2 linked regions of the Paraglaciecola sp. L3A3 genome follow. The protein of the gene in region 1 interacts with the protein of each later gene in a pairwise test. Links are inferred from orthologs where the notes say so. Each region holds a gene or a part of one and is shown in the gene's direction. Other genes may lie near its edges.

Region 1 (5,428 bases):
ACGCCATAAATGGACGACCTACAAAAAAAGAGCAGCATTAAGCAGCCTAAATCAGAATGGTGCTGAATGAAGCAGAAAAGATAAAGCGATGTAGGTCGTGGCTTTAGCCCGTCAAATTCAAACAACAGACGCCATAAATGGACGACCTACAAAAGAAGAAAAGCAGCATGAATCAGACTAAATCAGAATGGCGCTGAATGAAGCAGAAAAGATAAAAGCGATGTAGGTCGTGGCTTTAGCCCGTCAAATTCAAACAACAGACGCCATAAATGGACGATCTACAAAAGGTAAAAGCAGGAGATAGTAGATAGTAAATAACGAGGCTCAAAAAACTCAACAACTCCGTCATTCCTGCATGTCGTTAGCAGGAATCCATTCTTTTGGTCTTAAGCCGATCACTTTGATTTTGAAAGCTAAAATAGCTTGCAAAAAATCAATATTGCTTACTATTTCCAACAAACTCCGCAGTTGCGAAGATAACAAGTAAGCGGACGTAGCTATTTTCTAGATTTTAGTTGTCATTTTTTACGAGAAATGAGGTTTTTATCGATGACCATGACAGACAAGTAAACGGCATAGGACTAAAACGACATACTGCTTCGTGCGAGAAGATAGATAAAACAAATTGAATACCCCCAAAACGCTGTACTTTCGGCGCTTTTTGCAGTTAAAATTTTTCCTATATCCTATTCACTATTTCTTATCTACTACTTTTATCCTCTATCTACTATCTACTATCTCCTTTATAATCCGCACCAATAGAATGCTCAATAAATAACGCTTAGGCAGTTTACATGTTCGAACAGTTAGAATTAGATGACGACTTAGTCCACGCAGTAGTGGATATGGGTTATAAAACCCCTACTAGTATTCAATCACTAGTGATACCAGAAGCCATGAATGGTAGAGATATATTAGCCTCTGCACCAACAGGCACAGGTAAAACGGCTGCGTTTTTATTACCCGTTTGTCAGTTTTTATTAGATTATCCAAGACGCCAGCCAGGCTCTACACGGGTTTTAATCTTAACGCCAACCAGAGAGTTAGCCTTACAAATTTTTGAACAAGCTAAACTCATTTGTAAATATATTCCCCATATTAATTGTGGCGTGATCACCGGTGGCATTAATTACGGTACAGATCGTGATTTATTGGAAAAAAATCTGGATATTCTTGTTGCCACTCCAGGTCGCTTATTTGAACATATCGAAACAGAAAGTTTTGATTGCCGCGATATTGAATGCCTGATTTTAGACGAAGCTGATCGCATGTTAGACATGGGCTTCTCAGCGGTGGTGAATCAAATTGCTGGTGAAGCTAGATGGCGTAAACAAACTATGTTGTTTTCGGCCACTTTGGAAGGTTCTGGTATTGCCCGTTTTTCTAAAGAATTATTAAATGATCCTGTTGAACTAGAGGCAGACTCAAGTCGTAAAGAAAAAGGTGTGATCCATCAATGGATCCACTTGGCTGATAACGCCAATCATAAATTGGCCTTATTAATCCATATACTTAGCAATCAAGTTGAAACAGCCATAGTGTTTGTCAAAACCCGTGAGCGTTTAGCGACTTTAGTAGGTCAGCTTAATTCAGCTGAAATCCCTTGTGGTTGGTTACAAGGTGAAATGCCCCAAGATAAACGTAATGCAGCCATGGAACGTTTTCGTAGCGGCGAAGTGAAAATATTAGTGGCAACCGATGTCGCTGCCCGTGGAATCGACGTAGACAACATAAGCCATGTCATTAATTACGATATGCCACGTACTGCAGATGTATACGTACATAGAATTGGCCGCACTGGTCGTGCAGGTAACAAAGGCACCGCTATTTCTTTAGTCGAGGCTCACGATATCGCCATTGTGCCTAAAATCGAAAGATACACAGAACAACCTTTAAAACGTCGTGTCATTGCTGAACTTCGCCCACAAAATAAAGAAGCGAAACCACCAACTAAAAAGAAAATCAGTACAAAAACTAAAAAAGCAGCATTAAAAGCTAAAAAAACCGCCACCAGTAAAAAGAACAAGAAAAAAGGCAGAGGTAAAAAAGCGTAATGGCAATAGAGCTAGCATTGAACAAACTAGTACTCGCTACAGGCAACCAAGGTAAAGTCAAAGAATTAAGCAGTATGCTGGCTGATTTAGGTATGGATGTGCTGGCACAAAGCGAATTCAATGTCAGCGAAGTAGCAGAAACCGGTAGTACTTTTGTAGAAAACGCCATAATCAAAGCTAGGCATGCCGCTAAAATCACAGGGTTACCAGCCATTGCTGATGATTCTGGTTTAGCGGTTAACGCTTTAGGTGGTGCACCGGGCGTATATTCAGCTCGGTATTCCTATGACCCAACAACAGACAAAGAAGTCACCGATCAGTCTAATATTGTTAAGTTACTCACGGAAATGGCAGATGTACCAGCAGGTAAACGCCAGGCAAGGTTTTTATGTGTATTAGTTTTTATGCGTCACTCAGACGATCCCACCCCCATTATTTGTCAAGGTGAATGGGCTGGTGAAATCACTACAGTCCAACATGGCGAAAATGGCTTCGGTTACGATCCGGTGTTTTGGGTCGCAGAAAAAAACTGTAGCTCTGCACAACTCACTAAAGAACAAAAAAATGCCTTAAGTCACCGTGGTCAAGCATTACAGCAACTAGTGGTACAACTTAAAAATTTACTCGGATAAGAACTTGTCATCACAGCTAGATTTAACTCTGCCACCACTATCCTTATACATTCATATCCCTTGGTGTGTGCAAAAATGTCCATATTGCGACTTTAACTCCCACGGCCAAAAAGAACAGGTTCTACCAGAAACCGAGTACGTCAGCCATCTACTAGATGACTTAGAACAAGATGCTAATTTAGTGGGCTACAGACCTATCCACAGTATTTTTATTGGCGGTGGCACCCCAAGCTTATTTTCAGCCCAAGCCATTAAATCATTATTGGATGGGGTAAAACAACGAGTCAACTTAGCCAAAGATGCTGAGGTCACTATGGAAGCCAATCCTGGCACAGTTGAAAGCCAAAGGTTTGCCGACTATGTGAGCGCTGGAGTGAATCGTATCTCCATTGGAGTACAAAGTTTTCAAGCTGACAAACTCAAAGACTTAGGCCGTATTCATGATGATCAACAAGCCTTAACCGCAGCGACTTTGGCTAAAAAAATCGGTTTGAACAGTTTCAATTTAGATCTTATGCACGGTTTACCTAAGCAGTCATTAAGCGATGCACTGTTCGATTTAGGCCAAGCTATTCAACAAACACCACCACATTTGTCTTGGTATCAGTTAACCATAGAACCAAATACTCAATTTCACTCTAAGCCTCCCAAGTTGCCTGAAGACGAATTGTTATGGGATATTCAGGAACAAGGTGATGAATTATTACAAGCAGCAGGTTACGTACAGTACGAAATTTCTGCGTACAGCTTACCGGGTAATCAATGCCAACATAATCTCAACTATTGGCGTTTTGGTGATTACATAGGCATAGGTTGTGGCGCTCACGGAAAAATCACCCTAGTCGATGAACAGCAAATTATTCGCACGGTTAAGGTTAAACATCCTAAAGGCTATATGGATTTAACTCGCCCATATTTAAGCGAAAAGAGAGCTGTACTCACAGACGAATTACCCTTCGAATTTTTTATGAATCGATTTCGTTTAGTTGAACCCTGCCCTAAAGCTGATTACCAAAAATTCACAGGATTAGCATTAGATAAAAATACCTTAGCAAATCTACAAAGTGCGATAAAAAAAGGTTTAATTACTGAGACTGCAGAGTACTGGCAAGTAACAGCCTTGGGCCGACGTTACCTGAATACTCTTTTGGAGATGATGGTGTAGAAGCAGTAAATAATAGATAGGGACTAGTGAATAGAAAAAGACAACAGCATTTGTCACAGAGAAAAACAAGTTGTTAGCAGGAATCCATTCTTTTGTTTTGGCTCTTAAATAGCTACTATTTTTCGCTGGTCATTCTGCCCCTCTCAGCTTTGATCTGCATTATGCTGTTTTATTCTGATTAGTCTGCTGTATGCTGCATTTTTGCTATTACTCCAGCATTTCTCGCATTTTGCGGCCGCCTACTGGTACTAGGCCATTTTGTTGATAAAACTCTACAGTGCGAGAAAACGCAGGCAAAGGTGGGGTACATAACTCAATACAGGCCCAGGCTTGTTGTTTACCATATAGCTTTACTTTCGTTAAAAGCTGCGCACCAATTTTAGTGCCGCGATATTCAGGACGTACATAACATTCTTGGATAACGCCCATTTTACCACCGGCATATAATGCATAGGTTTCAGTAAAAGTAGCAATCGCCACCACCTCTTGCCCAGCTAATGCCAAAAAAGCTGCATATTCACCTTGTGCCATGAGTTTTTCACAAAGTTCACTAGTTTGTTTCACCTGTTCCACCAGCTCGGCCCCCGTAGCGGCAGTAATCTCTTGGGTGAGAGCACAAACCAATTCAGCAATCACAGCTGCATCATCTAAAGTAGCCAGCCTAAAGTCATATTGTCTGCTCATCTAAAATCCTTTAGTAAAAGTAGTCTAAGCTTTTTATCGATTTTTTCTAAGGCATAACGAATAGTCGATTTTTGCATATTTTGATAATTCAATTGTAAGTATTTCACTACATCATCTGGATCATGAATAGCAGTCACCTTAAGTAACCAGCCAACACTTTTTTGCACAAATTCATCTGCATCAGTAATCAATAGATCACAACTTTTGAAGACTAAATTTTTATCTAAAAAATAAACCGACTTGCCCATTGGCCGCTTAATAAACTTAACCCAAGCTACGTTACTGCCACGTCGACACCATGACACATCTGAATAGGCCCACTTTTGCGTGTGTTCAATTAAATGAGGTCGAGCCAGCAAAAATTTAAACAAGGTTTTCATACACAAGTCATCTACTAATGCCCAGTTATTGGCATAGTGCTCTAACCAAAATTCAAACCTTAGTAGCAAGTTGTCATCATAGTGTTTGTTGACAAATTTATTAATTAATCCGTAGGCCACCATCACTTCTTCACTATAAGTAGCTTGTTGCAATAAGTCTTCACTGATGACTAATACTTGTTCAGGACTTACCTGGGAGTTATCCAGATGAAACTGTTTGATGATATTTTTAATATCCACGGCGTTAGCGCCAAGACAGTGAATACCATGAGGGAAATATCGTCTTACGGATTCTGCTTTTTCTGGGGTACTAACAGTAATCAGTTGCTGTTTAAGCTGTAAGATAATGTGAGCAGAGGTTGACATAACACTCCAATTTTAAAGACTTTGATTAATGCCTAAGCTGTAATGTTACGTAATACATCTAAGGTATTGTGTAAACAAGCTGCTGTTAACTGTTCTGCCGATTCAGTTCTTATTTGTTGCAAACTTTGCACAATATCAACTAAATAT
Region 2 (11,758 bases), 1.9 Mb from region 1 along the record:
TGCGTGAGCCTAAAAATGCTATCACTAAACAATATTCAGCTTTATTCCATATGGAAAATACAGAGCTTGAATTCCGTGATGATGCATTACAAGCCATTGCAAAAAAAGCAATGCAAAGAAAAACAGGAGCTCGTGGATTACGCTCTATTGTTGAAGCTGTGTTACTAGATACTATGTATGATTTACCTTCCATGACTGATGTCAGTAAAGTTGTTATAGACGAAACTGTTATCAGAGGTGAATCAAAACCCATATTGATTTATGAAAATAGTGTCGAGAAAAAAGCGGCTTCAGAATAAAACTTAAAATTTGCAAAAAAGGCTCGTTAGAGCCTTTTTTTATGTCTGTGATTACTGTTATCGAACGTTTCTTCATCAATTTAAATGGAAGATGGAATTTATTTACATTGTTTTACTGTTTTTGTTTGAACTTTACCTGCCCAGCCCCATATAGTTTACAAGATAAAATATAAATGACTTAGTACGAGACCTAGTATGACAGAAGAGCGAGAAAATCACGTAGAAATTCCAGTCTTGGCTTTACGTGATGTGGTAGTTTATCCACATATGGTAATCCCCCTATTTGTAGGTAGAGAAAAATCAATCCGCTGTCTTGAAGCTTCAATGGATAAAGACAAACAAATCTTCTTAGTAGCGCAAAAAGATGCTGGAGTTGATGAGCCTCAAGTAGATGATATTTTTTCTGTAGGTACACTCGCGACTATTTTACAGCTTCTTAAGTTACCTGATGGCACAGTAAAAGTGTTAGTCGAAGGCAATAAGCGCGGAGAAATTCAAGACTTCGTTAGCACTGAAGATTTTTTTATTGCCAATGTAAAAAGCTCAGTAGATAAAGAGTTACCAGAAGCGGAACAAGAAGTACTTATCCGCTCAGCTATTTCTCAGTTTGAAGGTTATGTCAAACTGAATAAAAAAATTCCACCTGAAGTGTTAACGTCGTTAAATGGTATAGAAGATGCTGCACGTCTTGCTGACACTATGGCCGCTCACATGCCATTAAAGTTAGCAGAAAAGCAAAAAGTATTAGAAATGCTTGCTATTAACGAACGTCTAGAATATTTAATGGCCTTGATGGAAAGTGAAATCGACTTATTACAAGTTGAGAAAAAAATCCGTACTCGCGTCAAAAAACAAATGGAAAAAAGCCAACGAGAGTATTATTTGAATGAGCAAATGAAAGCTATTCAAAAAGAACTGGGTGAAGGTGAAGATTCAGTTGATGAATTTGAAGGATTAAATCAAAAGATTGTTGATGCCAAAATGCCTGCTGAAGCTGAGAAAAAAGCTACTGCAGAGCTAAATAAATTAAAAATGATGTCTCCTATGTCTGCTGAAGCAACAGTGGTCCGTAGTTATATAGAATGGCTAACAAATGTACCTTGGGTCAAACGCAGTGCGGTAAAGAAAAATTTAGCTTTGGCTGACGAAGTATTAAATTCAGACCATTATGGTTTAGATAAAGTGAAAGAACGCATTATCGAATATTTAGCTGTGCAACAAAGAGTTAAAAAACTTAAAGGGCCTATTTTATGTCTTGTAGGTCCTCCAGGTGTAGGTAAAACTTCATTAGGACAATCTATTGCTAAAGCCACAGGACGTAAATATGTTCGTATGGCCTTAGGGGGGGTTAGAGACGAAGCTGAAATTCGTGGTCATAGACGCACATACATTGGTTCTATGCCAGGTAAAATGATTCAGAAAATGGCGAAAGTTGGTGTCAAGAATCCACTTTTCTTACTTGATGAAATAGACAAAATGTCTTCAGATATGCGTGGAGATCCGTCTTCTGCATTGTTAGAAGTTTTGGATCCTGAGCAGAATAGTACTTTTAGTGATCACTATCTCGAAGTGGATTACGATTTATCTGATGTAATGTTTGTGGCTACTTCTAACAGTATGGATATTCCAGGACCTTTATTAGATAGAATGGAAGTAATTCGTTTATCCGGTTATACAGAAGACGAAAAACTGAATATTGCCACTCGACACCTAATGGAAAAACAAATATCTCGTAACGGTCTAAAAGGTGGCGAGTTAATTATCGAAGAGAGTGCCGTTATTGGCATTATTCGTTATTACACTCGGGAAGCGGGTGTCCGTAACTTGGAAAGAGAAATTTCTAAAATTTGCCGTAAGGCTGTGAAAAATATCTTATTAGACAAGTCCGTAAAACAAGTTGTTGTGAATCAAGATAACTTGAAAGAATATTTAGGAGTACAGCGTTTCGACTATGGTAAAGCCGATAAAGAAAATCAAATTGGTCAAGTTACCGGTTTAGCTTGGACTCAAGTCGGCGGTGAATTACTGACTATTGAAACCACATCAGTGGTAGGTAAAGGTAAAACAACATTTACCGGTTCTCTTGGTAATGTTATGCAGGAATCTATACAAACGGCTATGACTGTTGTACGTAGTCGCGCTGAAAAGTTACGTATTAATACAGATTTTCATGAAAAAAGAGATATTCATGTGCATGTGCCTGAAGGTGCAACTCCAAAAGATGGCCCGAGTGCGGGTATTGCCATGTGTACAGCACTGATTTCTACATTGACGGGTAATCCTGTTAGATGTGAAGTGGCCATGACAGGTGAAATTACATTAAGAGGTGAAGTATTGCCAATTGGTGGATTAAAAGAAAAATTATTGGCTGCTCATCGTGGTGGAATTAAGACAGTAATCATTCCAAAAGACAACGAAAGAGACTTAGAAGAGATCCCTGACAACGTAAAACAGGACTTAAATATCCATCCTGTGCAATGGATTGACGAGGTCTTAGTCTTGGCTTTAGCTGAAAATCCGGAGAAATTTACTCCAGTTAAGACAAATAAGTCTAAAAAATAAGCATTTTAAGGTTTTTTTTTCTGATTTTTTTAGTTTTAGGGCTTCACTATGTAAAAAGATATGGTAGCCTTTGTTCCAGATTCGCTTAAGGCCTTGTCGCAAAAGGGATTGAGACGACTCATAAATGTTACATTTTTGTAAGTTGCTTGAATTTATGTTTCAAGCTTGATATAACAATCCGGCTTCGCATGTTGCGAGTCATTAGTATAATAAATAACACATGAAGGGGTTCATATTTTGAATAAGTCAGAACTTATTGATTCTATCGCTGCAAGTGCAGACATTTCTAAAGCTGCTGCTGGTCGTGCATTAGACGCACTAACAACTGCAGTTACTACAGCACTTAAAGATGGTGATCAAGTTGCGTTAGTTGGCTTCGGAACATTCTCCGTACGTGAACGTGCTGCTCGTAGTGGTCGTAATCCACAAACTGGTGAAACTATTCAAATTTCAGCAGCTAAAGTACCTTCTTTCAAAGCTGGTAAAGCATTGAAAGACGCTTGTAACTAAGTATTAGTCGAGTTTTTTTTAAAAGGCGATGATTTCATCGCCTTTTGTTTTTGTGAAACAAAAGTTTTTTTATACCGTTGAAAGATTTACCAGAATTCCTCATTCGCTAAACACTTTTTATTTGATAATAAACATTCTTAATAATATTACTTGTTTAGTATATAATCTCGCCCGTTTACGGCAGAGGTAACCTCTCAGCTTATCGAATAACCGCTCATTTGGAGTTTGGACTTAAGTATGTTGGAAAGAATTAGAGAAGGATCACAAGGCGTTTGGGCCATGGGGATCTTAGGATTAGTGATATTAAGTTTTATGTTTGCTGGTGTAGGTAGCTACATCAACTCTTCGGGGGCAACAGTTGCGGCGAATGTTAATGGCGAAGAAATCACTCTTGATGAACTTGAAAAAGCTTATCAAAACGAACGAGCTCGTATGGAACAGCAATACGGCGATGCCTTTGCAACTTTAACCAGCGATGCTGGTTATTTACAAAACTTTAGAAAAGGTATACTTGATCGCTTAATTGGTGAAAAGCTAATGGATCAAGCGGCTGATAATCTAGGTTTACGTGTGAGTGATGAGCAGATCAAAAAAGCTATCGTCAGTATGAATGAATTTCAAATTGACGGGAAATTTGATAATGACAGATATTTGGCGATTTTACGCCAAGCAGGATATCAGCCTAGTACGTTTAGAGATTATATGCGTGTTGATATGGTACGCAGACAACTTTCTCAATCTTTGATTGGTAGCGAATTTGCGTTGTTAAATGAAGCTCAGTTTGCGCATATGATACAACAACAAACTCGTGACTTACGATATGTGACTGTACCTGCAAGTAAGTTTAATGACAAAGTTGAAGTTTCTGAAGAGCAAATATCGACATATTATCAGGCTAATATTAGTCAGTTCGATACTGAAGAAAAAGTCAGCCTAGCTTATGTTGAGTTAACGCTTGAAGATCTGATGTCTGATGTAGTGGTCACTGAACAAGAATTATCTGACTATTATCAACAGAATATTAATGACTACCGTACATCTGAAGAACGCCAGGCATCGCATATTTTATTTGAAAGTAGCGAAGATGATGACTCTGTACTTGCATTAGCTGAATCAGTTTTGGCTAAAGTGGAAGATGGTGGTGACTTTGCTGAATTGGCTAAAGAATATTCTTCTGATACTTTCAGTGCTGAAAACGGTGGTGATTTAGGTTGGTTCGGTAAAGGCATTATGGATCCGGCTTTTGAAGAAGCTGCCTTTGAACTAAATGCTGCTGGGGATGTGAGTTCTGTAGTTAAGAGTTCTTTTGGTTATCACATTATTAAGTTAACTGATGTTAAGCCTGAGGAAGTAACTGCATTTGAAGATGTAAAAGATGAAGTAACGACTAAAGTCAAAACCAGTAAAGCGGAAGAAGAGTTTTATGCACTTCAGTTACGTATTGCTGAAGTGGCTTTCGAAATGCCTGATTCTTTAGAAGAAGTAGCAGCGGTTGCCAACAAGTCTATTCAGACCACTGATTTATTTACTCGTGTTGCCCCTCCACAAGTTGTGGCTAATCCTAAAGTGGTAGCCAGTGCTTTCAGTGATGAGTTAATCGCTGAAGGTGTCAACAGTGAAGTACTTGAGTTAGGGACTAACCACATTATGGTCGTTAGAGTCGCATCTCATGAAGAAGAGAGAACCAAAGCCCTTGATGAAGTTAACCAGCAAATAAAGTCAACCCTTTTGGCTGAAGGGGCTCAGCAAGCTGCTCGAGATTGGATTTTAGATGTTAAAACTCAACTGGCTAATAATGAAGATATTACCGCTAAGCTCGATTCTATGGAGTTAAGTTGGGAAGATAAAACTGCCGTAACTCGCAATGAAGCTGGTGTTTCTAGAAGTATAATAGAAGCGACTTTTAAACTAGCTGAAAACAAAACTGAAGTAGTGGATTTGATAACTGGCGATGTAAGTTTAGTACAATTAATGAAAGTGAATGAAGGTGAAGCTGCCGATAGTATGCAAATAACAAGCATACAGACTCAACTTGCTTCACTTAAAACACAAAACCTATATTCAGCTGTGATCGAATCATTACGAGCTGAAGCGGATATCGAAATATTACAATAAGAAGTAATAGAAATTTGCACAATAAAAAAGAGCGTTATCGCTCTTTTTTATTGTCAGAAGATTATGCTCATTTGACGATATTTATCTTTGAGTTATCCACAGCACAACCGTATAGAACACTGCAATAACGGTCGAAAATGCCAATATGTAGATATACCCCTGTTTACCTTGACCTAGAGTATAGCCTTGTAATTTTAGATACGCAGTCCAAATTAAACATAAAGCTAGCGGAAATAAAAACAACATTCTTAGCACAAAACGCCTCGTGTATTTCTTTGGTTTGTTAATAAATAAAGTCTAACAGAAAAATATAGGCTTTGTATTGGTGAAGTAGTTCTTAGCAGATCAAGAATATGACCTGACTAACGCATTTCTAACATGGTGTTCACCGTTCTCGGTAATTTTGCCATAATCCTCGGTTTTATTAGTCTTTTGCCTATTTATTGCATATAATCCGCGCGAAATTTTTAATGACTCATTTGTCGATGGGTTAACTTAGTATTTATAATTGGAGTTAAAAAGATGGCTTTAGAACGCACTTTTTCTATCATTAAGCCTGATGCCGTTGCTAAAAACGTTATCGGTGCTATTTATAATCGTTTTGAATCTGCAGGTTTAAAAATTGTTGCTTCTAAAATGGTGCATTTAAGTAAAGAAAAAGCTGAAGGTTTTTATGCTGAACACAGTGAACGTCCATTTTTCGGTGCGTTAGTTTCTTTTATGACTTCTGGCCCTGTAATGGTTCAAGTGTTAGAAGGCGAAAATGCAGTATTAAAAAATCGTGAAATCATGGGAGCAACTAACCCAGCAGAAGCACTAGCCGGCACATTACGTGCAGACTATGCTGAATCAATTGATGAAAACGCTTGTCACGGTTCTGATGCTCCAGCATCAGCTGCACGTGAAATAGCATATTTCTTTTCTGATGAAGAAATTTGCCCACGCACACGCTAAGTAAAGCAGTACAATAAGTAAAAGGGAGCTTCGGCTCCCTTTTGTGTTATCAGCTATTTGAATTATTTACCAAGATAACTCTGCATTGACCCACTAATCGGTTAAAATGAATACAGTGTTTTCTGACCATTGAGGTTTATTGTGACGTCCAAAGAAGTATCGCCCAAAACTGCAAAAATAAATTTACTTGATTTTAATCGTGCAGGTCTACGTGCCTATTTTAGTGAAATAGGTGAGAAGCCATTTAGAGCAGACCAAGTCATGAAGTGGATTTATCAGCAAGGCATTTCTGATTTCGAACAAATGACAAATCTTAATAAAGTGCTTAGAGCTAAACTCATCGCTAACTGCGAAGTGAAAGCGCCAGAAATTGCTTACCAACAAAATGCGACTGATGGCACCATTAAGTTTGCTTTGCGCTTAGAAGGTGGTCAAGAGGTAGAAACTGTTTGGATCCCTGATGGAGACAGAGCCACCCTATGTGTCTCCTCTCAAGTGGGCTGCGCACTTGAATGCACTTTTTGTTCCACTGCGCAACAAGGGTTCAATCGCAATCTAAAAGTGTCAGAAATTATTGGCCAAGTTTGGCGAGTGGCGGTGACTATTGGTTTAAATAACGATACTGCTAGAAGACCGATTACGAATGTCGTCATGATGGGCATGGGTGAACCTTTACTCAATGTCAAAAATGTCGTTCCTGCTATGGATTTGATGATGGATGACTTAGCTTTTGGTTTATCGAAACGTCGCGTAACCCTTAGTACTTCTGGAGTGGTACCCGCTCTTGATAAATTAGCTGATCAAATAGATGTCGCCTTAGCCATTTCGTTACATGCTCCTGATAATGAACTGCGTAATGAATTAGTTCCGGTTAATAAAAAATATCCAATTGAAATGTTTTTGGCCAGTGTTCGTGGTTATTTGGCTAAGTCTAATGCCAACTCAGGCAAAGTCACAGTTGAGTATGTGATGTTAAATGGTGTGAATGACAGTACAGACCAAGCTCACCAGCTAGCGAAAGTACTATCAGGCACACCCTGTAAAATCAACCTGATCCCATTTAATCCTTACCCGGGGTCACCGTATACCTGTTCTAGCAATTCACGTATTGACCGTTTTGCTAAAGTCTTGATGGAATATGGTTTAGTGGTAGTGGTTCGTCGTACTCGTGGAGATGATATTGATGCTGCTTGTGGTCAATTAGTAGGCGATGTGGTGGATAGAACAAAAAGAATCATGAAAAAAAGGCTGAAAGGGGAAAATATCTCAGTAAAAATGGCACAATAGATTTTTTTATGAGACAGCTACTTTTTATGTTAAGAATAAATTGCACGTTATTATTTATCGGTATGCTATTTGTTGGTTGCGCAGGACAAAATGGTTTGTACTCTGTCTCAGATGATTTTGATCAAAATAAAGCTGCACAAAATAGAATTTCTTTAGGTTTAACTTATCTTAGAAATGGTAATTATAGCCAAGCCAAATTTAACTTAGACAAAGCATTAGAGTTTGCTCCTAGATCTGCAGATGTGAATTATGCGATGGCCTATTACTACCAAAGAGTAGAGGAAATTGACAAGGCTGAAAACGCTTATCAATTTGCTATGGACTTAGAGCCAAAAAATGCCGATATCATCAATAGTTATGGGGCATTTTTGTGCGAAAATGGTAACTACCCCAAAGCGAAAGAGTATTTTTTAAAAGCGGTGAATACTAGTAATTATATTTCTAGTGCTGAAACCTACGAAAATTTGGCAATTTGTAGCCGTAGTTTAGGTTATCCTGAAGATGCAATTGGTTATTTACGCAGCGCCGTTAACCATCAACCTGGTAGAAGTAATAGCTTATATCTTCTGGTAGAAGCGCTGATTGATACACAGCAATGGCAAGAAGCCCGTGATGTATTAAGACGCTACGAACGAATAGCTCAAGTTAGTCCCGAAAGTTTGTTAATGGCGATTAAAATTGAAAAAGGCAGTAACAATTACGCTGCTGCGAAAGACTATACCGATATGTTGGTTAAGGTGTATCCAACACATCCAGAGGTGATAGCCTTATTAAAAGCAAAAGATCCTGTGGCTATGCAACCTAAAAAAGTGCAGAAAGTTTTAAAAATACAAAAGCCAACTAGTGATAAGCCTTTGCCATTGGTCGACACTGTTTCAGCAGCAAAGCAAGAAAGTGTTACGAATAAAGCTGATGTTGTGATTGCAGAAAACACACAGTCCAATATAGAATCTGAGAACAAACTACAAGCTAGCTATCATATTGTTGCCAAAGGAGAAAATTTGTACCGAATTTCTCTTATGTATAATATAAAAATGCAACGTTTGGTAGAATGGAATAATTTATCCAAGGCCTCTGCTATATACAATGGCATGAAATTAAGCCTTGTATCCCCTAATTCTGACGAGTAATGTAATAATATGAGCGAAGAACAAGTACCAGACAAAGAAGTAGTCATTATTGGGCCCGGTGAGATTTTAAGAAAGGCGAGAGAGGCGGTTAATTTAACCCCAGATGATATCGCCTTAAAAATTCGTTTAAAAAAGACATTAATCGAAGAGCTTGAACAAGACAATTATGACATTAATATTTCGCTAACTTTTATTAAAGGTTACCTGAAGCTTTATGCTAAACAGGTTAATGTACCTGAAGCAGAAATTGTTGCTGCATTTGAAGCTTTAAATACTCAGAAAAAAGAGCCTGCAAAACTACAAAGTTTCTCTCGTCGCTTTAACCATCAAGCTAACGATGACAAATTAATGTTAGTCACTTATTTAATTGTGGCTGCCGTGATTGCTCTAGCTGTGGTTTGGTGGTTCCAACAAAGTGAAACTGAAATAAGTCTGTTTTCTGAAAATACTGTAACAATTGAGCAGGAAACCGATAACGTATCTTTAAAACCTTATTCTCAATCCAGCTCAACTGCAGAATTGACTGATGTCGAGTCAGAGATTTCTGTTGATGAATTAAGCTTGCCACCTGTCATTGAGCAAACTGAAGATACTATTACTGAACAAGTTGAAGCCGTTGGATCTAGCTTGGAGGATACACAGAATGACAATGGCGCCACTGTTTCCACAGAATTAACCAATACCCTTGATCCTATTGCAAGCCAAGTTCCGGTAACCGAAGCCCCTATTGAGTTAGTCTTTGAATTTTTAGACAACTGCTGGACTAATATATCGGATGCAACAGGTGAAGATATTGCCTACGGAGTAAAAACCAAAGGCAGGATCATGACTATCACGGGTATACCGCCTTTTGTTGTTACTTTAGGTGCGCCAGAAGTAGTGAAAATTTCTTATGATGGACAGCCTGTGGATATGTCATTCATAGTGCCAGGGCGCAGTGCCAAGTTCGAATTACCTTTATCTGAATAATCTAGAGTTAAAATATTACCATGTTTGCAGATTCTCCTATTAAACGTCGTGCCTCAAAACGCATATATGTAGGCAATGTTCCTATTGGTGATGGTGCGCCTATTGCCGTGCAATCTATGACCAACACTCTGACTACTGATGTTGCAGCAACTGTTGCCCAAATTAAAAGAATTCAAGCTGTGGGCGGTGATCTAGTAAGAGTCTCAGTGCCAACTATGGATGCAGCAGAAGCGTTTAAATTAATTAAACAACAAGTTAGCATTCCACTGATTGCAGATATTCATTTTGATTATCGTATCGCCCTAAAAGTGGCTGAGTACGGGGTTGATTGTTTACGTATTAACCCAGGCAATATTGGCTCTATGGAAAGAGTTAGAGCGGTCGTTGATTGTGCCCGTGATAAAAATATTCCAATTCGTATTGGGGTGAATGGTGGCTCTTTGGAAAAAGAAATTCAGGAAAAATACACTGAACCCACTCCAGCTGCTTTGGTTGAATCAGCTATGCGCCACGTGGATATTCTAGACAAGCTTAATTTTGATCAGTTTAAAGTCAGTGTTAAAGCTTCTGATGTTTTTTTAGCGGTAGGGGCATACCGAGAATTAGCTAAACAAATTGAACAACCCTTGCACTTAGGCATTACTGAAGCCGGCGGTATACGTGCTGGCGCAGTAAAAAGCTCTGTCGGTTTAGGTATGTTATTAGCCGAGGGCATAGGTGATACAATTCGTATTTCTTTGGCTGCCGATCCGGTGGAAGAAATCAAAGTGGGTTTTGATATTTTAAAATCCCTGAGAATTCGTTCTAGAGGCATTAATTTTATTGCTTGTCCAAGTTGCTCTCGTCAGGAATTTGATGTGATCAGTACAGTCAATGCATTAGAACAAAGATTAGAAGATTTATTAACACCCATGGATGTGTCGATTATTGGTTGTGTGGTGAATGGACCGGGAGAAGCTGAGGTTTCTGATTTAGGCTTAACCGGTGCTCGTAATATGAGTGGCTTTTATTTAGACGGTAAACGTCAGAAAGAACGATTATCTAATGATGATCTGGTTGATCAGTTAGAAAAACGGATCAGAGCCAAGGCCAGTCAGATTGATGCGGGCAATAAAATAGCCATTAAGCAGTTAAGTTAAGGCTTATGCTTATTTAGCTAGGTTATTTCCTAACCAGTGTTTTACGTTTTAGCACAAAGCCCCTATAATGCGGGGCTTTTTTTAATTATTGCAATAAGAGATTACAGTTAGTGTCGAAACAAATTCAGGCAATTCGCGGAATGAACGACTGCTTACCTACAGAAACAAGTCTGTGGCAGTACGTTGAATCCACTGCGCGCCAAGTCGTCGCCAGTTATGGTTATCAAGAAATACGTACCCCTATTGTTGAAAGTACCGACTTATTTAAACGGTCAATCGGTGAAGTCACTGACATAGTCGAAAAAGAAATGTATACCTTTGCCGATCGTAATGAGGATAGTTTAACTTTACGTCCAGAAGGTACTGCAAGTGTTGTCCGTGCGGGTAACGAACATGGTTTGTTATATAATCAGCAGCAACGTTTATGGTATATGGGACAAATGTTTAGGCATGAACGCCCACAAAAAGGTCGTTATCGTCAATTTCATCAGTTCGGGGTTGAGGTATTTGGTCTTGAAGGGCCAGATATAGATGCTGAAGTTATTTTATTAAGTGCCCGTTTGTGGAAAATGTTTGGTATTACTGAACATGTCACCTTAGAAATCAACTCTTTGGGTTCTGCTGAAGCAAGAGCTGCTTATAAAGAACAATTAGTGACCTTCTTAAAAACCAAACAAGCTGATTTAGATGAAGATAGTTTAAGACGTTTAGAGTCTAATCCCTTACGTGTTTTAGATAGTAAAAACCCACAAGTTCAAGCAGCCATAGTGGGGGCGCCTAAACTGATTGATTG

What was found.
Region 2: the proteins of srmB (region 1) and GQR87_RS06300 interact in binary tests that used the Escherichia coli proteins (3 or more experiments, as listed by UniProt). The link is inferred for Paraglaciecola sp. L3A3 from one-to-one orthologs.

What each region holds. Positions count from the first base shown.
Region 1 is NZ_CP047023.1:3,424,945-3,430,372, forward strand. What follows is about bases 1-2,924. They hold srmB (ATP-dependent RNA helicase SrmB), read left to right. Parts: upstream 1-794; coding sequence 795-2,054; downstream 2,055-2,924. Other genes in these bases: rdgB (RdgB/HAM1 family non-canonical purine NTP pyrophosphatase), read left to right, coding at 2,054-2,686; hemW (radical SAM family heme chaperone HemW), read left to right, coding at 2,691-2,924. Outside these bases: more of hemW, read left to right, coding at 2,925-3,851; GQR87_RS14205 (GNAT family N-acetyltransferase), read right to left, coding at 4,059-4,535; GQR87_RS14210 (DNA alkylation repair protein), read right to left, coding at 4,532-5,281; GQR87_RS14215 (TatD family hydrolase), read right to left, coding at 5,314-5,428. UniProt on the Escherichia coli protein: DEAD-box RNA helicase involved in the assembly of the 50S ribosomal subunit at low temperature. Exhibits RNA-stimulated ATP hydrolysis and RNA unwinding activity. Acts before DeaD.
Region 2 is NZ_CP047023.1:1,511,234-1,522,991, forward strand. The notes cover bases 5,684-8,654. They hold GQR87_RS06300 (bifunctional tRNA (adenosine(37)-C2)-methyltransferase TrmG/ribosomal RNA large subunit methyltransferase RlmN), read left to right. Parts: upstream 5,684-6,581; coding sequence 6,582-7,727; downstream 7,728-8,654. Other genes in these bases: ndk (nucleoside-diphosphate kinase), read left to right, coding at 6,009-6,440; pilW (type IV pilus biogenesis/stability protein PilW), read left to right, coding at 7,754-8,654. Also shown: ATP-dependent protease ATP-binding subunit ClpX, read left to right, coding at 1-299; lon (endopeptidase La), read left to right, coding at 495-2,861; GQR87_RS06285 (HU family DNA-binding protein), read left to right, coding at 3,099-3,371; GQR87_RS06290 (SurA N-terminal domain-containing protein), read left to right, coding at 3,609-5,486; more of pilW, read left to right, coding at 8,655-8,857; GQR87_RS06310 (RodZ domain-containing protein), read left to right, coding at 8,867-9,826; ispG (flavodoxin-dependent (E)-4-hydroxy-3-methylbut-2-enyl-diphosphate synthase), read left to right, coding at 9,847-10,965; hisS (histidine--tRNA ligase), read left to right, coding at 11,076-11,758.